DNA from 4 places in the Nonomuraea sp. NPDC005650 genome. Region 4 is predicted to be linked to each of the others. Evidence: riboswitches for the same ligand, from Rfam matches in the RefSeq annotation. Region 4 holds a riboswitch; each other region holds the start of a gene.
The links. Region 4 has a riboswitch for cyclic di-AMP ahead of ABZS69_RS04285 (C40 family peptidase). Riboswitches for the same ligand answer to the same signal wherever they lie in the genome.

Region 1 (7,062 bases), on a different contig from region 4:
GCAGCGGGCGGCAGCGGCGGCGCGGACGGAGTTCGAGCGCATGGGCTCGTCCTGGAAGATCGTCACCGGGTGGAAGACGACCTTGACCTTGCCCTCCATGGCGAGTTTCCTGATGGTGCCGTCTACCTTGGCGTGCAGGTCCCTGCAGACCGGGCAGTCGAAGTCCTCGTACAGGTCCAGCACGGGGGCGTCGCCGCCCCGGTCGGCGAGGACCATCGAACCGTCCACCTGCCGGGTCAGCCGCACCCCCTCGGACGACCGGCCCGGCTCCGAGAACGACAGCACCCCGAGTACGGCGATGGCCACGCACGCGAGCGCCACCGCCAGCAACCGCTTCATCATCAGCCCACTCTCACCTCGTTGATCGCGCAGACCCTATCCGATGTCGGAAGAATGGACATATGAAGGCATACCTCCTCGATCCCGCTGTAGCACGATACGTCTCTGCCCACACCACGCCGCCCGACCCCCTGCTGGACGAGCTGGCCAAGGAGACGGCCCAGGCCACCGGGGACGCCGCCGGGATGCAGATCTCCCCCGACCAGGGCACCTTCCTGACCATGATCACCCAGCTCGTGGCGCCGCAGGTGGTCGTCGAGGTGGGGACGTTCACCGGCTACTCGTCCGTCTGCATCGCCAGGGGCCTGTCCGGCGGGCGGCTGCACTGCTTCGACGTGAGCGAGGAGTGGACCTCCATCGCCCGCCGCTACTGGCGCGCGGCCGGGGTGGACGACCGCGTGACGCTCACGCTCGGGCCCGCGCTGGAGACGCTCGCCGCCTTCGACCAGACCGTCGACCTGGCCTTCCTCGACGCCGACAAGGGCAACTACCCCGGCTACTACGAGCTGCTCATGGAGCGCCTGCGGCCCGGCGGGCTGATCGTGGCGGACAACACCCTGCGCAGGGGCCACGTGGCGGACCCGGCGCACGAGGAGCAGACCACCGTGGAGATCCGGCAGTTCAACGACCTGGTGATGGACGATCCGCGGGTGACCGTGCTCATGCTGCCGGTCGCGGACGGGATGACCCTGATCAGGAAGAACTAGGCGGGGCGGCCGGGCCCTCGCGGACCCGGCCGGCCCTACTAGACGATCTTGTGGATCCAGTTGTGGGTGTCGGGGCGGGCGCCGTACTGGATGCCCACCAGCTCCTCGCGCACCCGCAGCGTCACCGGGCCGGGGTTGCCGTCGGCGACGCTCCAGGCGCGGTCGGCGCCCTTCACCGTGCCCACCGGCGTGACCACGGCCGCCGTCCCGCACGCGAACACCTCGGTGAGCTCCCCGGACTCGCACCCGGCCTGCCACTCGTCGACCGAGATGAGGCGCTCCTCGGCCTCCAGGCCCAGGTCACCGGCCAGCGCCAGGATGGAGTCCCTGGTGATGCCGGGCAGCAGGGTGCCGGTCAGCGCGGGGGTGACGAGCTTGTCGCCGAAGACGAAGAACAGGTTCATCCCGCCCATCTCCTCGACGTACTTGTGCTCGTGGGCGTCCAGCCACACCACCTGGTCGCAGCCGTTCTCCACCGCCTGCCGCTGCGCGACGAACGCGGCCGCGTAGTTCCCGCCGCACTTGGCGAAGCCCGTGCCGCCGGGGGCGGCCCGCGTGTACTCGGTGGACAGCCAGACGGAGACGGGCTTGAGCCCACCCGTGAAGTACGAGGCCGCCGGGGAGGCGATGACCATGTACTTGTACGACTTCGACGGGTAGTTGACCCCGAGCCCCGCCTGGGTGGCGATCATGAAGGGGCGCAGGTAGAGGCTGTGCCCCTCGGTCGTGGGCACCCAGTCCTTGTCGGTCTCCACGAGGAGTTCGAGCGACTCGACGAACGCCTCCTCCGGCAGCTCCGGCATGGCCATCCGGGCCGCGGACTGGTTGAAGCGGGCGGCGTTCGCGTACGGGCGGAACGTCACGATCGAGCCGTTGGTCTGGCGATAGGCCTTCAGCCCCTCGAACAGCTCCTGCGCGTAGTGGAAGACCGAGGTGGCCGGGTCGAGCGAGAGCGGGCCGTACGGCACCAGCCTGGCGTCGTGCCAGCCCTGCCCGTCGGTGTAGTCGATCGAGATCATGTGATCCGTGAAGGTCTGCCCGAAGCCGGGGTTCGCCAGTACCTGCTCCCGCTCGGCCGCGGTGCGAGCGTGGTCGGATAGCTGCACGTCGAAGCTGAGCTTCTGAGCGATGGTCATGACGTCGGTCCTTCTCTCTGCGAATCTGCCCAAATCTACAGAAATCTGTGGATCGGTGCTGATGGGCGGGACTGCCCGGAGGACAGTCCCGTACTTCCTATTGTCTCGCCATATGGGATGGCAAGCGGCCAATGGGGCGGTCGGCCCTTTTGGGCGCAAAAAAGCGCCTGGCGGCCCTCTTCGGACCACCAGGCGCGCAGGAGGCTAGGCGGTCCTAGCCGGATACTCGCGCGGTGATGTCGTCACCGATCTCGTGAGTGGTGCGACCCGCCCAGCCGGCCAGCCGCTCGAGGATGTCCTCGGCGACCGCCTGCTCGACCTTGGCCGCCTCGGCGTGCAGGCCGAGGTGGTCGAGGAGCATGGCGACGGACAGGATGGTCGCGGTCGGGTCGGCCTTGCCCTGGCCGGCGATGTCGGGCGCGCTGCCGTGCACCGGCTCGAACATGCTCGGCGCGGACCGCTCGGGGTTGATGTTGCCGCTGGCGGCCAGGCCGATGCCGCCGGCGATGGCGGCGCCCAGGTCGGTGATGATGTCGCCGAACAGGTTGTCGGTGACGACCACGTCGAACCGCTCCGGCTGGGACACGAAGAACATCGAGGCCGCGTCGATGTGGCAGTAGTCGGTCGTGACGTCGGGGTATTCCGCCGCGAGGCGGTTGACCGTGCGCTGCCACAGGTCACCGGCGTAGGTGAGGACGTTGGTCTTGTGGACGAGCGTCAGCTTCTTGCGCGGCCGCGCGGCGGCCTTCTCGAACGCGTACCGCACCACGCGCTCGACGCCGTAGGCGGTGTTGAGCGACTCCTGGGTGGCGATCTCATGCGGCGTGCCGCGCCGCATGGCGCCGCCGGTGCCCGCGTAGAGGCCCTCGGTGCCCTCGCGGACGACGATCATGTCGATGTCGTCGGCCGTCGTGTCGGCCAGCGGGGTGGCCACGCCGGGGAACAGCTTGACCGGGCGCAGGTTGACGTAGTGGTCGAACTCGAAGCGGATCCGGAGCAGCAGGTCGCGCTCCAGGATGCCCGGCGGCACACTGGGGTCGCCCACGGCGCCGAGCAGGATCGCGTCGTAGCCGCGCAGCTCTTCGAGCACGCTGTCGGGCAGCGTCTCACCGGTACGGTGATAGCGTGCGGCGCCCAGGTCGTAGTGGGTGGGCTCGAACTTCGTGCCAACTGCCTCCAGGACCTTGAGCCCTTCGGCCACGACCTCGGTGCCGATCCCATCGCCGGGGATGACGGCCAGACGGATGTTACGCGACTCCATGGGCGGTACCTTACCGCGTCGTCTCGCCTGACGAACACTTCATCTCATTTTTCGGACGCCCACTTTGTCCGTATTGCGGTTTTTTGACCGTTTCGTTAAAGTCACCGACCAGCCTAATCCGCGCAACCGTTGCGTGGAGTCGGGGACCCACTTCCCCCTGGGGCGAGTCGGCATCCCCATGCCGTAGGGCTACTTCCAGGCCCGAGCCCGTCAGCTAACCCGGCCGGCCGCATGGAAGGACAGTCCCCTGTCTCGAATCGCCATCGTCCTGGCGGCGGGCACCGCCGGGCTCATTCTGGCCACCCCAGCCCACGCCACAGCCGCCCCCGAGAACCCCACCACTCTGACCGGCGCCGAGATCAAGAAGATCCAGGAGAAGCAGGCGCCGAAGCCCGCCTGGAAGATCGCCCTCAAGTTCGCCATGAGCAAGCGCGGCACACCGTACGTGTGGGGCGGCGCCAGCCCGAGCGGATACGACTGCTCCGGGCTCATGCTCAGGGCGTACGAGCACGCCGGGATCGAACTGCCCCGCACCGCGGCCGAACAGTACTCCGCGTTCGGCCGGAAGATCTCCTGGAAGCACCTCAAACCCGGCGATCTCGTCTTCTTCCACGACCTCGGGCACGTCGGGATGATCTCCCGGCCCGGCTACATGGTCCACTCGCCGCACACGGGTGACGTGGTCAAGGAAGAACGCCTGAGTCAATGGCGCCGGGACTCCTTCGTGGGCGGCGTCCGCCCCGACCCCAAGGGCGTACGGCTCTGGTCCAAGCTCCAGAAGCAGCGCGAAGACACGCCCACCACGCTCACGGCCACCCTGTAGCGGGCGCCGGCGTCCGCCTCCCCACGGGCGGTCAGGGGAGGCGGGCGTCGAAGATGAGGTCCCAGGCGCGGGTCCTGGCGTGGGCCACCGCGCCCAGCAGGACGCCGCTGTCGCCCAGCGTGCTGGCCACCACCGACGGCCGCAGCGGGCCGAGCTCGGCGATGCGGCTCTCGATGGCCGCCCCCAGGAGGTCGAGGTTGCGGCCCACGCCGCCGCTGAGCACGATCACCTCCGGATCCAGCACGGCCGCGACCGCCACCAGCAGGCCGCCGATGCGACGCCCCTCGGCCTCCACCACCGAGCGGGCCACGCGGTCGCCGGAGGCCGCCGCGGCGAAGACCTCCTTGGCCGTGCCCAGGGTCAGGCCGGCGGCACGGGCGGCGCGGACCACGCCGGGCGCGGCGGCCACCGCCTCCGTGGCGCCGTGGGCCAGGGCGTCGTCGGCCGGTGGCGCCGGGTCCTCGGCCGCGGGCACGTACGAGACCTCCCCCGCCGCTCCCCTGGCGCCCACGTACAGCTCGCCGTTGATCACGATGCCCATCCCGACGCCGGTCCCGATGGACACCAGCGCGAAGTTCGACTTGCCGCGCCCCTCCCCGTGCACGTGCTCGCCGACGGCGGCCAGGTTGATGTCGTTCTCGATGACGAGGTCGACCTCCAGCGCGGCGCGCAGGCGCTCGGCCAGGTCGGGGCCGGGCAGGTTGGGGGCGAACTCCAGGCGGCCGAGCGCCGGGTCGTACACGCCGGGCGACCCGACGACGGCGCAGGCGATGGCGGGCCAGTCGGCCTCGGCCTCGCGGGCGGCGGCCCGGCACAGCTCCCCGACCAGGACGGCCAGCTCGGCGGAGGTGCGGGCGGTGTTGCGCAGGTCCGTACGGCCGGCGAAGGTCCCGCGCAGGTCGGCGACGGCGACCCGGATCCAGTCGCGCCCGATGTCGACGCCGGCGACGTGGGTGGCGGCGGCGTTGACGTCGTACAGGGACGTGACCGGCCCTGGGCGGCCGGAGACCTCGCCGACGAGGTGAACCAGCCCGTCCTCCTCCAGCCCGGCCAGGGCCGCGGACACCGTGGGCTTCGACAGGCCGGTGATCTTGGCGAGGTCGGCGCGCGAGGCGGGGCCGTGCTCCTGAAGATGGTCGAGCAGGCGGCGCTCGTTCAGCACTCGCAGCAGCCGCGGATTACCCAGGTCGCCCCGCATCTCACCCTCCCTTGAAGAAGCAAACCCTAGCCAACTCGCCTGATAGTAAATTACCTTTCTTACCAAGCACAGGGGCGGCACATCCGGAAGGACGAAGTGCGATGCACCGAGCATGGCGATCAATCCCTGTCGCGGCGGTCCTCCTGACCGCCGCCTGTGGGAACACCGGCGGCAGCACCGGCGCCACCACCACGACCACGCAGGGCCAGGGCCAGGGCGGCAAGACGATCGCGCTGTTCCTGCCCGAGTCCAAGACCACCCGGTACGAGGCGTTCGACCGCCCGCTGTTCGAGGCGAAGGTCAAGTCGCTCTGCCCCGACTGCAAGATCCTCTACAGCAACGCCGAGCAGGACGCCCCCAAGCAGCAGCAACAGGTCGAGGCCGCGCTCACCCAGCAGGCCGACGTGCTGGTGCTCGACGCCGTGGACGCCAACGCCGTGGCCCCGCTGGTGAACCAGGCCAAGCAGAAGAAGGTCCCGGTCATCGCCTACGACCGGCTGATCTCGGGCATCGACTACGCGTACTACGTCTCGTTCAACAACGTACGGGTGGGCGAGATGCAGGGCCAGGCGCTGCTCGACGCCATGACCGCCAGGGGCACGGCGGCCAAGGGCCAGATCGTGATGATCCACGGCTCCCCCACCGACCCCAGCTCCGCCGACTACAAGAAGGGCGCCAAGAGCGTGCTGGACGGGAAGGTGAAGGTCGGCAGGGAGTTCGACACGCCGGACTGGAGCCCCGACAAGGCGCAGCAGGAGATGGAGCAGGCCATCACCGCGCTGGGCAAGGACACCGTCACGGGCGTGCTGTCCGCGAACGACGGCATGGCGGGCGGCGCGATCGCGGCCATGAAGCGCGCGGGCTACAAGCAGCTCCCGCCGATCACCGGCCAGGACGCCGAGCTGGCCGCCGTGCAGCGCATCCTCACCGGCGAGCAGTACATGACCATATATCTGGACATCAGGGCGGAGGCGGAGAAGTCCGCCGAACTCGCCGTCGCCGTCGCCAAGGGCGAGCAGCCCGTCGCCCCCGTCAAGGTCAACAACGGCGCGGCCGACATCCCGGCGTTCCTCCTCGATCCCATCCCCGTCACGGCGGACAAGGTCAAGGACACGATCGTGAAGGACGGCTTCTACACCGCCGCCCAGCTCTGCACGGGCGAGGTCAAGGCCGCCTGCGAGAAGCAGGGCATCCAGTAGATGCTCTCGGCGACAGGGATCTCCAAACGGTACGGCGCGGTCCAGGCCCTCGACGGGGCCGGCCTGGACCTGCGCGCCAGCGAGGTCGTGGCCCTCATGGGCGACAACGGCGCCGGCAAGTCCACGCTGGTCAAGGCCATCTCGGGGGTCGTGACGCCGGACACCGGCACGATCACCGTGGACGGCTCGCCGGTCAGGATCGCCAACCCGCACGACGCGCAGGCCCTCGGCGTCTCGACCGTCTACCAGGACCTCGCGCTCTGCGAGAACCTCGACGTCGTGGCCAACCTCTTCCTGGGCACCGAGCGCCGCCGCGGCTCGCTGCTGCGCCACATCGCCATGGAACGCGCGACCCGCGACCTCCTCGGCCAGCTCGACGTGCGCATCAGGGACATCAGG
Region 2 (7,062 bases), on a different contig from region 4:
CGCGAGCTGAACGCGGCCGGCACCACCATCGTGATCATCACGCACGACCGGGAGATCGCCGCCAGCCTGCCCAGGCAGGTGCGGATGCGCGACGGCCGGATCATCTCCGACACCGCGCGGGTCCCGCTGGAGGCGGTGTGATGACCGTATTGGAGGTGGCTCGGCCGAAGTTGTCCCCGGCCAGGATGCGGCCCCGGGACGTGATGCGCGTCGGGGCGGTCGGCCTGCGTACGCGACCGCTGCGGGCCTTCCTGTCGGCGCTCGGCATCGCCATCGGCATCGCGGCCATGGTCAGCGTGGTCGGGCTCTCGTCCTCGTCGGGCGCCGAGCTGGACCGTACGCTCTCCGCGCTGGGCACCAACCTGCTCACGGTCTCGTCCGGCACCACGCTCATGGGCGAGGCCGCGCAGATGCCGACGGACGCGGAGGCGATGATCGAACGGATCGGCCCCGTCCAGGCGGTCTCGTCGATCGGGCGCATCGGCGACGCCAAGGTCTACCGGTCGGAGCAGATCCCCAAGGCCCAGACCGGCGGCATGACCACGTACGCGGCCCGCCTCGACCTGCCCGCGACCGTCGGCGCGACCCTGCGCAGCGGGACCTGGCTCAACGCCGCCACCGAACGCTACCCGGCCGCCGTGCTCGGCTCCTCCGCCGCCCAGCGGCTCGGCGTCGGCTCGATCGGGCCGGACACGCAGGTCGTGATCGGCAGCGTCCGCTTCGCGGTCGTCGGGGTCATGAACCCGGTGGCGCTCGCCACCGAACTGGACAGCGGCGTCCTGGTCGGCTGGCCGGTGGCGGAGTCCCGGCTGGGCTTCGACGGGCACCCGACCACGCTCTACACCCGTTCGGAGGAGGCCAAGCTGGAGGCCGTCCGCCAGGTGCTGGCCGGCACCGCCAACCCGGAGGCGCCCAACGAGGTGGACGTCTCCCGCCCGTCCGACGCCCTGGCCGCCAAGCAGGCGACCAGCCAGGCGTTCGCCAACCTCCTGCTGGGGGTGGGGGCCGTGGCGCTGCTGGTGGGCGGGGTGGGGGTGGCCAACACGATGGTCATCTCGGTGCTGGAACGCCGCGCCGAAATCGGCCTCCGCCGCTCGCTCGGGGCCACCCGGGGGCAGATCCGCACCCAGTTCCTCGCGGAGTCGCTGCTGCTGTCGGGCCTGGGCGGGGGAGGGGGGATCCTCCTGGGGACGGGGGTCACGATGGGGTACGCGCTGTACAGCGGCTGGCCCTCTGTGGTCCCGGCCTGGGCCACCGGCGGCGGCCTCGCCGCCACCCTCGCCATCGGCGCCGTGGCCGGCCTCTACCCCGCCATCCGCGCCTCCCGCCTCTCCCCGACCGAAGCCCTCTCCACCCCTTGACCCTCCGGGCCCGACACGGCCCGGGGGCTCACCAAGGGGCGCTTGCGGTGGTGCGGCGCTTGTGGCGATGGGGGAGTGCGGGTGCAGGGGGGTCAGTCGGCGGTGTAGCAGGTGGTCTTGCCGATGACGCGCACGCCCGGCTCGTCGCCGGACAGCACGGTCAGCTCGAACGTCAGCCGAGTCTCAGGATTCCGCAACACCGAAACGTCCTGATCCCCATCCCGCAGATCCAGATCGTCGACCACCTTGTCGTACCCCATCGCCTGGAGCCGGGCGAGCAGCCCGGCGGAGGCGGAGGCGAGGTCGCTCTCGGCGCGGAAGTACCGCCGCACCTGGCCGGGCACGCACGAGTCGTCCTCTATCGGCGCGTCCGGCGACAGGCGGAGGCCGGCGGCGCGGAGCAGGGCGCTGCCGTCGGAGTCGAGTTGCCGGGCCGCGTCTTCGAGGGTGGGGAGTTCGGAGGCCGCCGTGCAGGCCGTCATTGCCGCGACGCAGAGGAGCGCCGCGGATAAGCCGTGACGGCAGGCGCGCACGTTCGGACCATATCCGAGATCGCCCAGGGCCACCGGCGAAAGGCGGAAAACGTCATCGGCGCCGGGTGCGGCCGCCGCGGAGGCGGGCGAGCAGGCCCAGGTCGTTCGCGCAGGCGCCGAGGCCGAGGGCCACGCACTCCAGGGGCTGTTCCGCCTGACGTACCGGCATGCCCAGGGACTCCCGCAGCCGCGGCGCGAGGCCCGCGAGCAGCGCGCCGCCCCCCACCAGCACCGTGCCGCGCTCCCCGAGGTCGGCGGTCAGTTCGGCGGGGCAGCGTTCGACGGTCTCCATCGCCGCCCACACGATGGACTCGATCGTCGGAGCCGCCGCCTCCCGGATCCGTTCCACGGGCAGCCGTACGACGTGCTCGTTGCCGGTTTCCGGGTTCCGGGCGCGTACGGTCACGTCTTCTTGTCCGGTGTGGCGTTTGGCCGTCTCCGCCTCGTGTTCGTCGAGGGTGTGGCCGTGCTCGTGTTCGACCAGGCGGGCGATGGCCCGGTTCACGGCCCGGCCGCCGCTCGGGACCGCCGTCGTGGCCACGGCCTCCCCGCCGGAGAGCACGGCGATCCTGGCGGAGTCGCGCCCGACGTCGATGACCATGCCCCCCACGTAGTCGCCGACCGGCAGGCCCGCGCCGAGCGCGGCGGCGAGCGAGTGCGGGATCAGCACGATCTGCCTGGCCTCCGCCTCGTACGCCACGTCGCGCAGCGCGGCCCGCTCGATCGGCGTGGCCCCGTCGGGCAGCGCCATGACCAGGCGCGGCCTGGCGAGCGGACGCCGCTGCACCTTGCCGAGGAAGTGCCTGACCATCCGCCGGGCGAGATCGCCGTCGGCCGGCAGGCCCCCGCTGACCGGCCAGCACGTCTCGTCGCCCGTGGCGTCCGAGCCGTACCCGATGATCTTGCCGGTACGGGCGTCGATCGTCACCGCGGAGGGTTCGTCGAGCACGATGCCCTTGCCCCGGACGTAGATCCGCGTGCGGGCACCCCCGAGGTCCACCGCCAGATCGCGGCCGAGGAGACTCATGACAGGACTGAGGACTTGGTGGTCGTGGCGGGCATGCCGGGTCTATTTCCTGGGCCGTTCCAACCCAACACCAGGAACGGAGTGGTTCCCCTTTACCTGAGCGCCGGGCTCAGCCGCTCCTGAGGATGGCCAGGGTCTCGTCGGCCCATTCGAGGCCGATGCGGACCTGCGCCAGGCCGAGGCGCAGCGCGTGGTTGCCGACGCCGGTTCTGCTCTGGCAGTCCAGGACCGCCAGCCTGGCCTCGTACCCGGCCTTGATCCGCTCGACCACCGTGATCGCCTCCTCCGTGGGGAGCAGCGGCAGCAGGAACGCCTGCAGCGCGGTCTCGCTGCGTACGACGAAGACGGGCTCGTGCTCCACCAGCCACGTGTGCAGCTCCCGCGCCCCCTCCGGGGTGATCGTGTAGATCTTGCGCCCCCTGGCGCCCTCCGACGAGGCCGCCACCAGGCCGTCGGCGGCCATCTTCACCAGCTCGGGATAGATCTGCGTGTGCCCGGCCTGCCAGACGTGGTTGAGCGAGTGCTCGAACTTCTTGGTCAGGTCGTACCCGCTCGCCGGGCCCACGGCCTCAAGCAGCCCGAGAAGCGCGATCCGTAGGGACATGCCGGCAAGCATATCGAAGACTTGACATGTCATGACTTACATATCAATCTTCACATGTGAATGATGACATGAAGCCTCAAGGGCTCCTCTTGCTCGCGGTGCTCGGCGGGATGTTCCTGGCGATGCTCGACCAGACGATCGTCGGCACCGCGTTACCGCGGATCACGGCCGAGCTGGGCGGCACCACGCTCTACGTCTGGGTGGTGACGGCGTACCTGCTCACCTCGACGGTCACCGTGCCGCTCTACGGCCGGCTGTCCGACCAGCACGGCAGGAAGCCGCTGCTGCTGATCGGGATGGTGGTGTTCGTGGCGGGATCGGCGTTGTGCGGGGCGGCGCAGGACATGCCGCAGCTCATCGCCTTCCGCGCGCTGCAGGGGCTCGGCGCGGGCGCGCTGCTGCCGCTGTCGATGGCGTTGGTGATGGAGATGTTCCCGCCGGGCACGAACGGCGCCCGCGTGCAGGGCGCGCTCGGCGGCGTGATGGGGCTGACGTACCTGGCGGGGCCGTTCCTCGGAGGGCTGTTCACCGACCACGCGAGCTGGCGGTGGGCCTTCTACGTGAACGTGCCGCTCGGCCTCGTGCTGATCGCGATCGTCGCGCGCAAGCTGCCGAGGCGGCCGGGCGTGGGAGGCGGCGGGCGCCCCGACTACGCGGGCATCGGGGTCTTCACCGTGGCCGTCAGCGCGCTGCTGCTGGGCCTGACGGAGAAGGGCATGGACGGCCACACCTGGACCGACGCCGCCGTGGCCGGGCCGATCGCGCTCGCGGTCGCGTTGCTGGCGGTGTTCGTGCTGGTCGAGCGGCGGGCGGTCAGCCCGATCATGCCCATGCACCTGTTCGGCAACCGCACCTACACGCTCGTGAACGTCACGTCCTTCTTCACGGCCTTCTGCATGTTCGCGGGAGTGGTGTTCCTGCCGCGTTACTTCCAGGAGTCCCTCGGCGTCAGCGCCACCGAGTCCGGGCTGAGGATCTACCCGATGACGCTGGCCATGGTCCTGGGCAGCGTCCTCATGGGCACGCTCATGTCCAGGACCAGGGTCTACAAGCCGTGGCTGCTCGCCTCCCCGTTCCTGCTGGCCGCCGGCGCCCTGCTCTGCCTGAACCTGACCGCGCACACCGACGGGCTGCTGCTGGCGGGCTGGATGTTGCTGATCGGGCTCGGCATGGGCCCGATGTTGTCCGGCCTGACCGTGGCCGCCCAGCAGTCCGTCGAGCCGCAGTACATCGGCATCGCGTCGGCGAACCTGACCTTCTTCCGCCAGATCGGCGGCTCCGTGGCGCTGGCCGTCGGTGGCACCCTCTACACCTCCACGGTCGCCGCGGACGCGCCGGCGCACGGCCTGGCCGCCGCGCATGCCTCCGCCGCCGCGGCGGTCATCCCGTCGCTGGGAGTGGCGGGGGCGCTGCTCGCCCTGGTGGCGCTGGTGGTGATGCCGGGTCGGCGGCTGGAGGTGCCCGCCACGCCGCAGGCCAGGGCTGAGGCCAGTTTCGCGTCATAAGCGGCGCCATGCGAAGCTGTGATAGTCCCCAACACCATGGAGGTCCTCATGGCGGATACACCGGAGCCGGAAGTCAGCGAGACTCCCGAGGACGAGATGAAGCGCAAGTTTCGCGAGGCGCTGGAGCGCAAGCGTAACCAGCACGCGGACTCGGGCGCCGGTGGCAAGGGCGGCGACCCGTCGAAGATCCACGGGGCGCACGGTCCGGCTGCGAGTAAAAGATCGTTCAGGCGCAAGAGCGGCGGCTGAGGCCGGGAATTTCTAGGGGGTACGGCAATGCCGTGCCCCCTTTCATTTTGCCGAGGCGGGTAGATCTTTAGTCCGATTCATGACGAAGTGTTTGTGTTTGTCCGGAATACGTGGTTAGAGTGTTGGCCACTTACCAGCTGGTGGCATGGCCCTTACCCAGAGGGGACCAGCCGGCTGGCGCCGAATCCCGATCGCTCGGGAACCGGGGACCCACCTCCCTGGGGTGAATCCGACCTTGTGTCGGTAGGGCAACTCCACGCCCGAACCCGTCAGCTAACCCGGTAGGCGAGATGGAGAGGACATATGCATTACATGAATGATCACGTAGAACACCCCTACCGCGTGATGACGACCGCCCTCTGAGCGGCCCCTTCTCCAGGCTTGTTTCGCGCTCCGCGTAGCTCTCCCCCCGTCAGGTGCTTGTCCTGCTACGCCCTTTTTCAAGCGAGCGCAACCTCCCTGCCCCCTCGCGAAGGACTTACTTTTCATGTCTGCACGTTTTGGCCTGCGTACCCTCGCTCTGCTCACCGCCTCCGCCGTCAGCACTCTCACGATCGCCTGCACCGCGGCCCACGCCGACTCCAACACGGATGAGAAGGTCCTGCTCAAGGGCTCGACCACGGCCTCGTACTTCTGGGACGACTCCTCCGGCCGCGCCGGGGACACCGGTCTGCCCGCCAGTGGCAAGCCCATGCAGAAAGGCCTGGCCGCCAGCCCGAGCTGGCCGCTCATGACCGAGGGCTACGTGATCCACGACGGCAAGAAACTGCCCTTCTTCGTCGGCGACCGCGGCCCGGGCATCCCCTCCAACAACGGGGTCATGCTGGACCTGGACGGCAAGACGTTCGCGGAGCTGACCGGCGGCACGTTCAACACCGACACGCTCGGCGTCGACGGCGTCGGCGGCCAGGGGCACATCAAGGTCGACTACGTCATCACCAAGTGGGGCGACGGGCCCGGCAAGAAGAACTACCCGGTGCCGTTCTCGACCGGCGCCTGGTCCGAGCACGACGACAACCCGGCCGAGCCCCCCGCGGGCGGCGTGGCCGTGCCTCGGGCGCGCGAGGCCGAAGAGTGGAGCTCCAGCGCGGGCGCGGTCGTGGCCAGCGCCGTGGCCGTGGCGGGCGGCGGAGTGGCGCTCGCCAGTGAGCGCGTCCGCAACCTCCTCATGGGCTGAGCTTTACGGACCCCGGACCAGAATGTCATTCTGGTCTTCGTGACCATCCGCGCGGCCGCGAACGGCATCGAAATCGCCTACGAAAGCTTCGGCTCGCACGACGGGCGCCCCCTGCTCCTCATCATGGGGCTCGGCGCCCAGCTCATCCACTGGGATGAAGGGCTCTGCGAGCTGCTGGCGGACCAGGGACATCACGTCGTACGGTTCGACAACCGCGACGTCGGCCTGTCCACGCACTTCCACGACAAGGGCGTTCCCGCCATGGGGGCGCCTTCGCCGTATCTGCTGGACGACCTGGCCGACGACACGGCCGGACTCATGGACGCGCTGGGCTGGCCCGCCGCCCACGTCGTCGGGGCGTCGATGGGCGGCATGATCGCCCAGGCGCTGGCCATCCGCCACCCGGGCCGGGTGCTGACCCTGACCTCGATCATGTCCACGCCCGGCCCCTCGGTGGCCCCGCCCACGGACGCCGCGCTCGCCGCCCTCATGAGCAGGCCCCCCGCCGACCGCGAGGCGGTCCTGGAGCAGGCGGTGCGGACCTGGTCGATCATCGGCTCGCCCGGATACGAGCTGGACCGCGAGCGGATCACCACGCTGGCCGGA
Region 3 (7,062 bases), on a different contig from region 4:
CCGCTGCTCAAGATGCACACGCTGGGGCACGGGTTCGTCCCCGACCCGATCCACGCGGGCGGCCTGCGCTACCACGGCATGTCGCCGCTGCTGTCGCACATGTACGAGCTGGGCCTGTTCGAGGCCGTCACCCGTGCCCAGAGCGAGTGTTTCGAGGCCGGTGTCCGCTTCGCCAGGACCGAGGGCATCGTGCCCGCCCCGGAGCCCACGCACGCGCTCGCGGAGACGATCGCCGAGGCCCTGCTGTGCAAGGAGAGCGGCGAGGAGAAGGTGATCCTGACGGCGCTCTGCGGCCACGGCCACTTCGACCTGGCCGCGTACGACCGCTACCTGGCCGGGCGGCTGGAGGACTACACGCTCCCGCAGGACCGCATCGAGCAGGCCCTGTCCGAACTGCCCGGATGAGGGCGGGGTGGCCGCCGCGAGAGGCGGCCACCCGGTCAACGCGCCGTGGGGCGCTTGCCGTGGTTCGCCTTCTTCTTCTTGCGTGCCTTGCCCTTGCGTGAGCGCCTGGCCATAAGCTCGCCTCCGATGATCGGCCCAATGATCGGCTACGTCACGAGCCTCTCCCGCCCGCGCTGACCAGCGCAAGCGCAGCACGCGAACTAACATTCCCCAACAATTCCGTGTCATAATTTGGTGGAATCTGTTGGAAGGAGCGGGCGTGCTCGCACAGCAGCGTCAGCAGACGATCCTCGAACGCGTGCGCAGCAACGGCGGCGTCCGGGTCGCGGACCTGGTCCGCGAGCTCGGCGTGTCCGACATGACCATCCGCCGCGACCTCGAGGTGCTGGCGGAGCGCGGGCTGCTGGAGAAGGTGCACGGCGGCGCCACCGCGCTCGGCCCCGGCTCCACCGAGGAGCCGGGCTTCACCGCCAAGTCGGCCCGCCAGCAGCAGGAGAAGGAGGCCATCGCGCGCCGCGCGGCCGGCCTCGTCCGGCCCGGCACGGCCGTGGCGCTCTCGGCGGGCACCACCACGTGGGCGCTGGCCCGCCACCTGATCGCCGTCCCCGAGCTGACCGTGATCACCAACTCGATCCCCGTCGCCGAGGTCTTCCACCGCAACCCGCGTCCCGACCGCACGGTCGTGCTGACCGGCGGCGTACGCACGCCGTCCGACGCGCTGGTGGGCCCGGTGGCCGTGGCCGCGATCCGCCGCCTGCACGTGGACACGCTGTTCCTCGGGGTGCACGGGATGAGCGTGCGGGCCGGGTTCACCACCCCCAACCTGCTGGAGTCGGAGACCGACAGGGAGCTGGTGACGGCCGCCCACCGGCTGGTCGTCCCCGCCGACCACACGAAGTGGAACACGGTCGGCATCAGCACCATCGCCGAGCTGACCGAGGCCGACGTGGTCATCAGCGACGCGGGGCTGCCTGAGGACGCACGCATGGAGCTGGCCGAACGGGCCGGAGAACTGATCATCGCGGAGGGCTCGCCTTGAAGCGCACCATCACCCACCTGGCCGACGGCCGTGAGCTGATCTATTTCGATCGGCGGGACGACGCCGACAGGAGCGCGATCGACCGGCGGGTGCTCGACCCCCGGCCGGTGGCCTCCGAGTTGCGCTACGACCCGCTGACCGAGGAGTGGATCGCGATGGCGGGGCACCGGCAGACGCGCACGTTCCAGCCGACCGGCTCGGCGAACGAGTGCCCGCTGTGCCCGTCGTCGGCCACGAGGTCGACGGAGGTGCCGGCGTACGACTACGACGTGGCGGTGTTCGAGAACCGATTTCCCTCCTTCTCCGGAAATTTCGGGACTTATGTGGATCCAGGGGGCCTGAGTGGGGTCCGGCCGGGAGTCGGGCGGTGCGAGGTGGTCTGCTTCACCTCGGAGCATTCGTCGTCCTTCTCCAAGCTGACCGAGGACCAGGTGGAGCTGGTCATGGAGGCGTGGGCCGACCGGACGGCCGAGCTGTCCGGCATCGAGGGCGTGGAGCAGGTGTTCTGCTTCGAGAACCGGGGCGAGGAGATCGGCATCACGCTGGCCCACCCGCACGGCCAGATCTACGCGTACCCGTACGTCACGCCCAGGACCAAGCTCCAGCTCGCCGCCGCCAGGCGCTACACGAAGGGCAACCTGTTCGCCGACGTGCTGGCCGCCGAGCGGGCCGCCGGGACGCGCGTGGTGGCCGCCAACGAGCTGTGGACGGCGTTCGTGCCCGCCGCCGCGCGGTGGCCGTACGAGGTGCACATCTACCCGCACCGGCACGTGCCCGACCTGGCCGCGCTGACGGAGGAGGAGCGGTCGGCGTTCGCGCCGCTCTACACGTCGGTGTTGCGGGCCTTCGACGACCTGTTCGGCGTGGTGATGCCGTACATCTCGGCCTGGCACCAGGCGCCCGTGCGGCAGGACCGCGAGCTCGGCTACCTGCACCTGGAGCTGTTCAGCATCAGGCGGGCGCCGGGCAAGCTCAAGTACCTGGCCGGGTCGGAGTCCGCGATGGGGGCCTTTGTGAACGATGTGCTGCCGGAGGAGGCCGCACGGATGCTTCGATCACGAGTAGATCACTATTAGATTTCTAATGGGGGTCGCGTGACTCGTGATCTACCACTAATATCCCTTTTGTGGCTGCCGTAACAGCAGCCACACGCCTAATCCCGGGCGAGTCGCCCGGGAGCCGGGGACCCATCTGCACCTGGGGTGAATCCACTTCGGTGGTAGGGCACGCAGCTCCCAGCCCGAACCCGTCAGCTAACCCGGTCGGCAGAGGGAGAGGAACATCCACGTGGCGGCTCCGTCCCCCGCGGCCCTTGCCATCAGCCTGCTGGCCGCGGCCGCCGTCGGCCTCCTGCCGGCGACCGCGGCCTCGGCGGCCCCCAAGCCGTCCGAGACCGAGCTCCGCACCCAGCTCAAGCAGCTCAACGGCAAGGTCGACAAGCTCATCGAGCGGTACAACCTCAAGCGGGTCGAGCTGGCCAAGGCGCAGGAGGCCGCCAAGGCGGCCAAGGAGCGACTGGCCGCCGCGGAGCAGGCGCTGGCCACGGCCGAGCAGCGGGTCGGCGACCTCGCCAGGATGCGCTACCAGAACCACGACCCCTCGCTGCCCTCCGCCCTGATGGTCCAGAACGGGGGCGGCGCCGCCCTGCTCGAACAGCTGACGGCCGAGCAGCAGGCGCTGGTCCAGGGCGTGGCCAAGGCCCGTGACGACAAGCAGAGGGCTTCCGACGAGGCCGCCGCGCTCGCCACCCAGATCGGCGTGGACGCCAAGGACGTGGCCGCGCAGCGCGACGAGGCCGAGGACGTCATCGACGACATCAAGAAGAAGCTCCAGGACCTCGTGCCGTTCGGGCCCGGCCGTCAGGCCAACGGCAGCTGGGCGCCCGAGCTGCCCACAGGCTCGGACAACATCACGGCCCGTACCCGGCTGATGAAGGCGGAGCTGGAGAAGAACTTCAAGCTGCCGTTCTCGGTGGGCTGCTTCCGCTCGGGCTCAAGCGGCGAGCACCCGCTGGGGCGGGCCTGCGACTTCATGATGAGCAGCGGCGGCTCGATGCCGTCGGGCATCAACAACGCCCTGGGCGACCGCATCGCGGAGTGGGCGCTCAAGAACAAGGCCAAGCTCGGCGTCAAGTACGTGATCTGGAAGCAACGCATCAACATGGGCTCGGGCTGGCGGGGGATGTCGGACCGCGGCAGCGTCACCGAGAACCACTTCGATCACGTCCACATCTCGATGAACTGAGCCGATGCGCTGTGTCGACGCATCGGGGCCATAAGGTCGGACATCGTGACTGAAGACACCCGGATCCCGCCGCCCCTCACCGGTGACGAGCGGACCACGCTGAACAACTGGCTCGAATGGCACCGCGCCACCCTCGCCTTCAAGTGTGAGGGCCTGTCGGACGACCAGCTACGCCTGCGCTCCGCCTCGCCCTCGACCCTGTCCCTGCTCGGCCTGGTCAGGCACATGGCGCACGTCGAACGCAGCTGGTTCCGCCGCGTGCTGAACGGCGAGGACATTCCCAAGCTCTGGGACAAGGACCGCGACAACGACGCCGACTTCAAAGAGGTGGACACCGCCTCCGTCAAGGAGGCCTTCACCACGTGGGAGGAGGAGATCGAGCGCGCCCGCGCCATCTCGGCAGCCAAGCCGCTGGAGGCCGTCGGCGACCGCAACGGGCAGGTCTGCACCCATCGCTACATCCTCATCCACATGGTCGAGGAGTACGCCCGGCACAACGGTCACGCGGACCTGCTGCGCGAGCGCATCGACGGGGCGATCGGCGACTGACGGGGATCGGGGCCCCGGATCAGGGCTCGGTGCGGAACAGGGCCCACACGGCCTTGCCGCCGCGGGCCAGGGGGTCCCAGCCCCAGCACTGGCTGTAGGTCTCGACGATGTAGAGGCCGCGCCCGTTCTCCGAGATGAAGTCCGGCTCCTTGGGCCGCGGCACCTCGTCGCTGGGGTCGGCCACCGCCAGCAGCACGTGCGGCTGTACGCGCATCAGCAAGAGCTCGATCTCCCGCCGGCCCGCCGCGTACATCGCGTACCGCACCGCGTTCGTGACCAGCTCCGAGACCACCAGCGCGGCGTCGTCGCTCAGTTCTTGCAGGCCCCAGCCCTTGAGGGTCGAGCGGGTCACGTCCCTGGCCGTCTTCACGGAGTCGGCCTGAAAGGGCAACGGGCACGAGGTCGTGTACGGCTTGCCGCCCATGAGGAGGTGGTCGAAGCCCACTTCCCGGGTGATCTGCAAAGCATCGGCAGTGGTCAGAGGATCCTCCACCATTCTGCCGATACCTCCCCGTTCAGCCCGAGTTAGTGCATGTTTGGCCCAATATGCACTAAGCCATCATGGGTCACGATCGCTGCACCTGCAAGACCCAAATGCACGTGCACTTGCATTGTGCAGTAGCAAGCTCTGTTTTGGGGCATAACTCTGCGAATCGGACACGAGGTTGAGACCTTGTCATAACCGGCAATGTGGTGTCACTGTGTGTGCGGACCTTGATAGGAGGCAAAGTGACGCAGAACCAGCCGGGTTCCGGGCCGACGGCGCTGCGCATCCTCCTGGGCTCCCAGCTGCGTAAGCTCAGGGAAGCGAAGAACGTCACTCGTGAGGAGGCGGGCCACCTCATCCGTGGCTCGGAATCCAAGATCAGCCGCATGGAGCTGGGCCGAGTGGGGTTCAAAGAGCGGGACGTGGCGGATCTGCTGACCCTGTACGGGGTCATCGACAAGCAGGCCCGCTCCGCCGTACTCGACCTGGTCGCCACCGCCAACGAGCCTGGTTGGTGGCACCGGTTCAACGATGTCCTGCCCACGTGGTTCCAGGCGTTCGTCGGCCTTGAAGAGGCCGCCGCCAGGATCAGGACCTACGAAGTCCAGTTCGTGCCAGGACTCCTGCAGACCAAGGAGTACGCAAGGGCCGTCGTGACCGCCGGATCGGCGGGGATCGGGGCCGAGGAGATCTCCAGAAGAGTGGATCTCCGGCTGGAGCGCCAGCGGATGTTCGACAGACCTGACGGGCCAGTGTTCTGGGCCGTGATCGACGAGGCCGCGCTGCGACGCCCCATCGGCGGCGTCGAGGTGATGCGGGCCCAGATCGAGCACCTCATCGACTTGATGCGCCAGCCCAAAATCACGATTCAGATCATGCCGTTCAGTTTCGGCGGGCACAGCGCGGAAGGCGGGGCGTTCAGCGTCCTGCGCTTCCCCGACACCGACCTGCCCGACGTCGTGTACGTCGAGCAGTTGGCCAGCGCGCTCTACCTCGACAAACGTGAGGACGTGGACCGATACACCGAGGTGATGGAGCGGCTCTGCGCTGTGAGCACCACTCCGGACGAGACGGTCGAGCTCCTGCGGACGATCGCGGACGAGTTCTGACGGACGGTTACGGATGATCGCGGGCGACTTGTGACGGCGCGGACGTCGTTGTTGGGTACGCATCTGCCCTAGACTGGCCATCGGCGTTGGATCCCGCCGAAGCGGAGCATGCCCAACACCGCTCATGTGGGCGCGGCGCGTGTGCCGTTACCGATGGACGCGCCCGCGATCACTCGTAGCTTGATCAAGGAGACCATTCCGTGAAGACCGCTGTCGAGGAGCTCAGCCCGACCCGGGTCAAGCTCACTGTCGAGGTGCCGTTCGACGAGCTGCGCCCGAGCATGGATGCGGCGTACAAGAAGGTCGCGCAGCAGGTGCGCGTCCCCGGGTTCCGGCCTGGCAAGGTTCCGGCCCGCATCATCGAGCAGCGCTTCGGTCGGGCGGTGGTGCTGGAGGAGACCCTCAACGACGCGGTGCCCAAGCTGTACGGCAAGGCCGTCGACGAGCTCGACGTCTTCCCCGTCGCCCAGCCCGACATCGAGGTCACGAAGATCGACGACGGTGAGCAGATCGAGTTCACCGCCGAGGTCGACATCCGGCCCAACTTCGAGGTTCCCGCCTACCAGGGCCTCGAGGTCACGGTCGACTCCGCCGAGGTCTCCGACGAGGACGTCGACGCCCAGCTCGACGCGCTGCGCCAGCGCTTCGCGACGCTGGCCGGCGTCGAGCGCGCGGCCGCCAACGGCGACTTCGTCGTCATGGACCTGCGTGCCGAGATCAACGGCGACAACATCGAGGAGCAGCAGGCCAGCGAGGTCTCCTACGAGGTCGGCGCCGGCTCCGTGCTCCAGGGCCTGGACGCCGCGCTCGAGGGCATGTCCGCGGGCGAGGAGAAGAGCTTCAAGACCGAGCTGGTCGGCGGTGAGAACGCCGGCGAGGAAGCCGACGTGATCATCAGCGTCAAGTCGGTCAAGGAGAAGGTCCTGCCCGAGCTCGACGACGAGTTCGCCCAGCTCGCGAGCGAGTTCGACACGCTCGACGAGCTCAAGGCCAGCATCCGCGAGCAGGCCCGCCGCAACAAGCTGATCGACCAGGTCGTCCAGGCCCGCGAGAAGGCCCTCGACACGCTGCTGGAGCAGATCGACATCCCGCTGCCGGACAGCGCGCTCAAGGCCGAGATCGACGCCCGCCAGCACAACCTCAACCACCAGATCGCCGAGAGCGGCCTGAGCCGCGAGGCCTTCTTCCGTCTGTACCAGACGACGGAGGAGGAGCGCTTCGCCGAGTTC
Region 4 (7,062 bases):
CGCGCCGGAAAGATCGCGCCACAGACGCGCTCCCCGCGATATCGAGCTTATCGATCATGCGGAATATTCATACCGAACAGATCGAAAACCGGAAGGCTGGTCAGGGCTATTCCGGAGGGCCCAATGTGATCACTCACCGTCCTGACATATCGCGAGTGCGTCATATATAGCGGGTCATGTCAATAGCGTTCGTCAAGTGCGGCGATTGTCGTGCTTGACGACCTTTCCAGGATGCGTTTACCGTCTGCGAGGAGCGGCTTTGGCCCATCTGTGAGGTCCGAGTTCTGCTGTTGGGGGGAGGGCTCCCGATGGATGTGCTCACTGAAGGCGTTGAGCTCAGCCATGCTGATTTGGCGCTGCTGGCGGAGCTGGCCAAGGGAGTCACGGTTGATCGGGTGGGGCGACGGCTGGATATCAGCGGGCGCACGGTACGCCGCAGGTTGCGGGGCATCTGTGACCGCATAGGCGTGGCCACGGCGATCGAGGCCGTGGCCTGGGCGGCCCGTCGCCAGCTGATCTAGCCGCGGCGGGCCGCCGGGGCCGCGGTTCAGTCGGCGATGCGCACCGCGCCGGCGAACGGCCGCCTCGCGATCGACGCGATCCGTACGACGTCGCCCGTCTGCGGGGCGTGCACCATCATGCCCCCGCCGATGTAGATGCCCACGTGGTGCAGGTCGCTGTAGAAGAACACCAGGTCGCCCGGCCGGAGCTCCTCGCGTGAGATGTGCCTGCCGGCGGTCCACTGGTCGCCGGTGTAGTGCGGCAGCGAGATGCCCACCTGCTGGAAGGCCGCCATGACGAGACCGGAGCAGTCGTAGGAGCTGGGGCCTTCGGCGCCCCAGACGTACGGCTTGAGCTGCTGCGTGAGGGCCCACCGCGCGGCCTCGGCCGCCTTGCCGGAGCCGGGGATCGGGAGGTTGACGCGCACGGCCCGCGTGCCGGGGCGCCCGGCCTCGCCCAGAGCCCGCGTGAACAGGCTGCTCTCGACCTTCGTCACCAGCTTGGTGATCCTGGTGCGCTTGGTGTCGAGGTCGGTGACGAGCTTCTGGACCTCGTCGATGCGGGCCTTGGCGCTCTGCCTGGCGCGGGTGGCCGTGTCCATGGCCCTGGTGAGGGCGTTGATCTCCTCGCCCTGCTCGGTCTGCATCGCGTACGAGGTCGCGGCGCGGTTGAGGAAGCCCTCGGGGTCGTCGGAGGTGGTGAAGGCGAGGGTCTTCAGGCCGCCGGTGATGTAGGCGTTCTGGGCCAGCATGGCGGTTTTCGCGCGCTTGGCGGCCAGGTCCGACTCGCTGCTGGTTAACGTCTTCTCCGCGGCCTCAGCGGCCTTCTTGGCGGTCTTGAGCTTCTCCCGCTGGCCGTTGTACTGCTCGCTCAGCGTCTCGATGTCGGTGTGCAGCTTCGTGGCCTGGTCGGCGAGATCCTTCAGCGTGGGCTTGGGGTCCGCGGACGCCGAGCCGACGGGGATGGCGAACAGCAGCGCGGCGACTGTGAGACTCACCACACCGAAGCGGCGCGGTCGCCGAGCCCGTTCCCAAGGGCGGGCGTGCTTGCCCGCCGACTTCTCCCCACCGCTGAGCGTGCGCTTCACCAACCAGCTCCTCTCGTAGACGCCTACCGGGTTAGCTGACGGGTTCGGGCCGGAGCAGCCCTACCGAGAGGCTCGGATTCACCCCAGTGGTGGCGTCGGAGGTCGCCACCGGCGGTTCCCCGGCTTCCCTTGCGAGAATTGGGCGTGCCTCCCGCGCGATACGCGGAGGGCATTGTCGCTGGACACTAATGCACTCCGGGTTCCTGCTCAACCAGAACTGCCAAGTCTGTAGAGGTTTCACAACCGAAGGGTCACAAGGTGATCTCGTGGGCACCCGTGCGGAAGAGGTCCTATGCCCTATTTGTCCGCGCTTTCGACGGGCGAGAGTGGGAGGCCAGGGCCCGTGCCGATCTGGCCACAAGATGTAACAAGATGGGCCGAGACATGGGAGTTAGGGCTGAGCCGTAATGAGATCTGTACCCTGGAGAACCATGGAGCAGGTGGCCGAACTGACAGTGCCCGAGACCGCGGTGGTGGTCCGGCGTGCCCGCACGCGCGACGTGCGCATGGTCAGGCGCCTGGTGGACACCTATGCGGGCGCGGGTCCGCGGCTCCTGGAAAAGGCCACGGTGACGCTGTACGAGGACGTACAGGAGTTCTGGGTGGCCGAGCGGGGCGGGCAGGTCGTCGGCTGCGGCGCGCTCCACGTGCTCTGGGAGGACCTCGCCGAGGTCCGCACGGTGGCCGTGGATCCCGAGTGCCGGGGGATGGGCGTAGGCCACCGGATCGTCTCCGCACTGATCCAGCAGGCTAAGGATTTGGGTCTGCGGCGTGTATTCTGTCTTACTTTTGAGGTCGACTTCTTCGCGAGACTAGGGTTCCGCCCGATTCAGGGCACACCTGTTTCCCCTGAGGTGTACGCCGAACTGCTGGCCTCGTACGACGAGGGTGTGGCGGAGTTTCTGGATCTTGAACACGTCAAGCCGAACACACTCGGCAACACCCGCATGCTGCTCCACCTGACATCGGGTGACGCGGACCTTGACCAGATGGAAAGGTGATTGTTGATACCTATGTCGATACGTTGGGCAGCACAGGCATGTGTCCTGACACGTGCCACATGCGCACTCGAAGCGAGGTGACACGGTGAGTACCGGACAGCCGCCGTATCCACAGAACGAATCCGGCGACAACTCTGCGCCCCCCCAGTACGGGCAGCAGAACCCGGGCCGCCACCCCGGCGAGCCCGACCCGGATGCGACTGTGATCGGCTACCGGGCGGACGATGCCTACGGGCAGCAGCCCCCCTACGGTCAGCAGGGCTATGGCCAGCAACAGCAGTACGGCCAGCAGCAGCAGTACGGTCAGCAACCCCAGTACGGGCAGCAGCAGTACGGCCAGCAACCCCAGTACGGCCAGCAGCAGCAGTCCCAGCCCGACTACGGCCAGCAGGGCCAGTACGGGCAGCAGGGCTACGGCCAGCAGCAGGCGTCCCAGCCTGACTACGGCCAGGGCTACGGCCAGCAGCAGGCATCGCAGCCTGACTACGGCCAGCAGGGTTACGGCCAGCAGCCGCAGTCGGGCCAGCAGGGCTATGGCCAGCAGTACGGCCAGCAGCAGCAGTCCCAGCCCGGTTACGGCCAGCAGGGCTACGGCCAGCAGCAGGCTTCCCAGCAGGGCTACGGGCAGCAGGGCTACGGCCAGCAGCAGCCCTCGGGCCAGCAGTACGGCCAGCAGCCCCAGTCGCAGCCGGACTACGGCCAGCAGCAGTACGGTCAGCAGCCGCAGTCCCAGGCGGACTACGGCCAGCAGCAGTACGGCCAGCAGCCCCAGTCCCAGTCCGACTACGGCCAGCAGGGCCAGTACGGGCAGCAGGGCTACGGCCAGCAGGCGCAGCCCGGCTACGCCCAGCAGGGCTACGGCGACCAGCAGTACGGGCAGCAGGGCTACGGGCAGGCGCAGCAGTACGGCCAGCCCGGCTACGGCCAGGCCTACGGTCAGCCCGGACCGGTGGGCGTGCAGCCCCCCGGCGCGCCGGCACCGCTCGCGGAGTGGTGGCAGCGTCTGGTGGCCAGGCTCATCGACGGAGTCATCCTCTTCGTCGTGAACCTCGTCATCAGCGGCATCCTGACGGCGATCCTCGTGGCCAGCTACGTCTCGGGCAGCGGCGCCAGCAGCGGCTTCTTCCCGAGCGTGGTCGTGGGCATCCTGATCACGATCATCGTGACCGCCCTATGGGTCGGCTACGACTTCTTCCTGCTGAAGGCGAAGGGCCAGACCGTCGGCAAGATGGTCATGGGCATCAAGGTCGTCCCCGTGGGCCAGGCCCTGTCGCAGGACGGCCTGCCGACCGATGCCGCGCTCAAGCGGGCCGGCATCACCTGGGGCGGCTACGTGCTCGGCGCCCTCCCGCTGGGCTTCCTCAGCTCGCTGCTCGCCTACGCCGCTGTAGGCGTCAACGGCGCCTCGCAGCTCTGGGACAAGCCGCTGCAGCAGACCTTCGCGGACAAGATCGCCAACACCGTCGTGGTGAAGATCAAGTAGTCCAAGCGTCGGGTAAAAGCAGGGGCCGGCTTCGTGCCGGTCCCTGTTTTGTGTGCGGGGGCCGTACCAAAATGGGGATCCTGGGCCGCCGATGACGCGAGGTGGGGGTTATGGCCGGGTCGCCGCCGCGGGCGGACGCGCCGCCCGCGGAATGGTGGGAACGGCTCGCCGCCCGGGCGATTGAAGCGCTCGTCTTCGGAGTGTTCTTTTACATTCTGTTCATCGCGCTGTGGGGCATCTTCCGAACTGTCGGGATGCTGGAGGCGTTCGACGGCCGGCTGCCCGGAGTGTTCGCGTGGCTGGTGGCGGGGCTGGGTTATACGGGCTACGACTGGTCGGCCCATTACCGGCGCGGCAGGACGTTCGGCAAGGCGATCATGGGGATTCGCCTGGCACCGGCCCACGTCTCCGCCAGGGCGCTGCTCAAACGGTCCCTGGTCTATCCGGGCCCTGTCATGCTCATGGGCATTCCCGTGGTCAATCTGCTCGCCGGAATGCTCCTGTTCTGCGTGGGGCTGCTCATCCTGATCGACAAGCCCCTGGAGCGCGGTCCACACGACAGGCTGGCCGGAACGCGCGTGGTAAAAGATCTTCGCTGACCCATCCGTGCCTGGCAGGACGCCAATTCCAAAAATTTTCTCTTGATCCGGTAAGGAGCCTGGAGAGACTGGCATTAGGCTATGGGGCGTCCGGGTTGCCGGATGTTGGTGCCCCGCGAGGCGCAGGGCATCTGTGCGCCGCTATGGTCGGGTGCGAACGGTAGTCACCTAGCGCGCCGTGAGGGCCGCAACGCTCCTCCTGGGCGCGCTCCCATCCGCATAATGCGCCCCCCAAACCCCGCTAGCCGTGGAGGCGAGGACGAATGGAAGCCCTAACAGACGTATTGTCAGCGCTCATCCCCCCTGTGGTGGTGGGCGGCGCCTTCATCTTTGGCGTAGTGAAGTTGGTCCGGTCCGAGGCCCTGGGCGGCCGCCGAAACCGCGAGGATCAGGCCGAGAGCCAGAACTGATCGGCTAGTCAGCCGAATCCCCGCTGCGCTGAATTGTCTCCACGCCTTTCCGGGTATATGTTTGGGCAGGCGAATGAAACAATGCTCCGCGAAAGGATTGCGTAGATGGCCAAGCAGATCCAGGAGATTCTCATCGATGACCTCGATGGGGGCGAGGCCAATGAGACGGTCAGCTTCGCTATTGACGGCTCGTCCTATGAGATTGACCTCAGCGACCTTAACGCGAAGAAGCTGAGGGACGCGCTCACGCCTTTCGTGCAGCACGCGCGCAGGGCGGGCGCCATCTCCACGCGTCGCCGCGGTCGCGGCGGCAGCAGGGCGATGAGCCGCGAGAAGAGCTCGGAGATCCGGCAGTGGGCCAAGGCTCACGGCCTGCCGGTCAGCGAGCGCGGGCGGATCGCCTCCACGGTCGTCGAGAAGTACGAAGCGGCTCACTGAGCGAGTCAACGATCGACCATGCGCTTATGCCGTTCGCCTAGGACCCCGGCGGCCGCCATAAGCGCATGATCGTTATCCGGGCCCGGAACTCGAAAGCCGGACGCCCGGATGGTGATCTTCCATGCGTACATATGCGGGCGTTTTGGCTGCATGTTCCGGCTCCGCCCGCGGCGCTGTTTCGGCGGCGGGCGTCCGCATATGTGATGGCGCCGCAGTCGCGCGCCGAAAGCCGTGTGGGGCGGTCATACCCCATTCAACGTACGCTCGCGTCCGTACGTCATGAGCGTTCCTTCGCGCTCATGGAACGCGCCATAGCGGAAAGCCCGGCGCCGTATAGCCTTGGAGCGATCTACGGGCGGCACCGCTTCTATACCGGTGATCTCACCGAGCGTAAACCCGTGACCGGCTCCCGGGTAAAGCCGTGGCGGAGGGGATGCCCGGAGGCGGGCAATACCGCCGGCGCCGGGATCCCCGTCCGGCGGGCAAAACCCGCGAACCCGAGCACGGCTCGGACAATCCTCGTTCCCCGGCATCTACGCACAATGCCGTGCCTTCTCAACTGCGTAGAAGTGGCGTGAATCCCGTGCGCCCGGCGGGGCGTGGTCTCATCATGCGAGATGAAGTTGGTAACCGGGCTGACCGGATGCAAGATTCGCCCCGGTGCGCCGCCTGCGCCGCCTGTGCCGCGTTGTGCTCAGGGCGTAGGACGGGCGTTTGGACGGTGGCCCTCCGCTACGTAGGATGATTGCGTAACGATACGGACGCGGCATCTGGGATGTGCGGGCGAAGTGGCGCCCCAACGCCGACTCCGCCCGGCGCGTCCGGTGGCCGATCCGTGTGTCCGCACGCGCCGCAGCGGGCAATTTTTCGACGCTTCCGCGAAGCGTCCTAAACATCGTTCGCTTGCGGCGTATCGGGAACACGTCACCCCCGAACAGTAGTTGGATGGAGGGTGAACGCCCTGCTCTCGGGGAACGTCTCTGCTATAGAGCGTGTCAGTGGCAGTGGGCACGGTTCGCCGAGCCAGGGCTAGCATGCGGGATGACGGGCCCGGATTTACCGGACCTGACTGACCGCTCTGTGAGGAGCGACGAGATGTTCGAGAGGTTCACCGACCGAGCGAGGCGTGTTGTCGTCTTGGCCCAAGAAGAGGCCAGGATGCTCAACCACAACTACATCGGCACTGAGCACATTCTTCTTGGCTTGATCCATGAAGGTGAGGGCGTGGCCGCCAAGGCTCTGGAGAGCCTTGGGATCAGCCTTGAGGGTGTGCGCCAGCAGGTCGAGGAGATCATCGGCCAGGGCCAGTCGGCTCCGTCGGGGCACATTCCGTTCACCCCGCGGGCCAAGAAGGTCCTCGAGCTGTCGCTCCGTGAGGCTTTGCAGCTGGGTCACAACTACATCGGCACCGAGCACATCCTGCTCGGGCTCATCCGCGAGGGTGAGGGTGTGGCCGCCCAGGTGCTGGTCAAGCTTGGAGCTGATCTCAACCGTGTGCGGCAGCAGGTCATCCAGTTGCTCCACGGTTACCAGGGCAAGGAGC

Region 1: it holds a riboswitch for cyclic di-AMP, as region 4 does, so the genes downstream of both, ABZS69_RS37745 (C40 family peptidase) here and ABZS69_RS04285 (C40 family peptidase) in region 4, are expected to answer to the same signal.
Region 2: it holds a riboswitch for cyclic di-AMP, as region 4 does, so the genes downstream of both, ABZS69_RS36985 (hypothetical protein) here and ABZS69_RS04285 (C40 family peptidase) in region 4, are expected to answer to the same signal.
Region 3: it holds a riboswitch for cyclic di-AMP, as region 4 does, so the genes downstream of both, ABZS69_RS18520 (hypothetical protein) here and ABZS69_RS04285 (C40 family peptidase) in region 4, are expected to answer to the same signal.

The regions. Positions count from the first base shown of each region.
Region 1 is NZ_JBEXCR010000025.1:97,765-104,826, forward strand. It holds gene ABZS69_RS37725 (thioredoxin domain-containing protein) at 1-342, opposite strand, end outside; gene ABZS69_RS37730 (O-methyltransferase) at 402-1,046, shown strand; gene ABZS69_RS37735 (branched-chain amino acid aminotransferase) at 1,085-2,182, opposite strand; gene ABZS69_RS37740 (3-isopropylmalate dehydrogenase) at 2,397-3,443, opposite strand; cyclic di-AMP (ydaO/yuaA leader) riboswitch at 3,544-3,687, shown strand; gene ABZS69_RS37745 (C40 family peptidase) at 3,865-4,266, shown strand; gene ABZS69_RS37750 (ROK family transcriptional regulator) at 4,298-5,464, opposite strand; gene ABZS69_RS37755 (sugar ABC transporter substrate-binding protein) at 5,566-6,663, shown strand; gene ABZS69_RS37760 (ATP-binding cassette domain-containing protein) at 6,664-7,062, shown strand, end outside.
Region 2 is NZ_JBEXCR010000024.1:142,169-149,230, forward strand. It holds gene ABZS69_RS36950 (ABC transporter ATP-binding protein) at 1-141, shown strand, start outside; gene ABZS69_RS36955 (ABC transporter permease) at 141-1,361, shown strand; gene ABZS69_RS36960 (hypothetical protein) at 1,454-1,843, opposite strand; gene ABZS69_RS36965 (rod shape-determining protein) at 1,947-2,921, opposite strand; gene ABZS69_RS36970 (PadR family transcriptional regulator) at 3,031-3,525, opposite strand; gene ABZS69_RS36975 (MDR family MFS transporter) at 3,594-5,030, shown strand; gene ABZS69_RS36980 (DUF5302 domain-containing protein) at 5,079-5,279, shown strand; cyclic di-AMP (ydaO/yuaA leader) riboswitch at 5,448-5,582, shown strand; partial or broken gene ABZS69_RS36985 (hypothetical protein) at 5,881-6,264, shown strand; gene ABZS69_RS36990 (alpha/beta hydrolase) at 6,496-7,062, shown strand, end outside.
Region 3 is NZ_JBEXCR010000010.1:6,604-13,665, reverse strand. It holds gene ABZS69_RS18535 (TrpB-like pyridoxal phosphate-dependent enzyme) at 1-405, shown strand, start outside; gene ABZS69_RS18530 (DeoR/GlpR family DNA-binding transcription regulator) at 665-1,444, shown strand; gene galT (galactose-1-phosphate uridylyltransferase) at 1,441-2,520, shown strand; cyclic di-AMP (ydaO/yuaA leader) riboswitch at 2,585-2,726, shown strand; gene ABZS69_RS18520 (hypothetical protein) at 2,732-3,688, shown strand; gene ABZS69_RS18515 (DinB family protein) at 3,734-4,237, shown strand; gene ABZS69_RS18510 (ATP-binding protein) at 4,257-4,733, opposite strand; gene ABZS69_RS18505 (helix-turn-helix transcriptional regulator) at 4,967-5,833, shown strand; gene tig (trigger factor) at 6,034-7,062, shown strand, end outside.
Region 4 is NZ_JBEXCR010000002.1:316,543-323,604, reverse strand. It holds gene ABZS69_RS04290 (LuxR C-terminal-related transcriptional regulator) at 309-521, shown strand; gene ABZS69_RS04285 (C40 family peptidase) at 548-1,588, opposite strand; cyclic di-AMP (ydaO/yuaA leader) riboswitch at 1,594-1,743, opposite strand; gene ABZS69_RS04280 (amino-acid N-acetyltransferase) at 2,020-2,589, shown strand; gene ABZS69_RS04275 (RDD family protein) at 2,675-4,072, shown strand; gene ABZS69_RS04270 (RDD family protein) at 4,183-4,671, shown strand; gene ABZS69_RS04265 (Lsr2 family protein) at 5,187-5,519, shown strand; gene ABZS69_RS04260 (ATP-dependent Clp protease ATP-binding subunit) at 6,615-7,062, shown strand, end outside.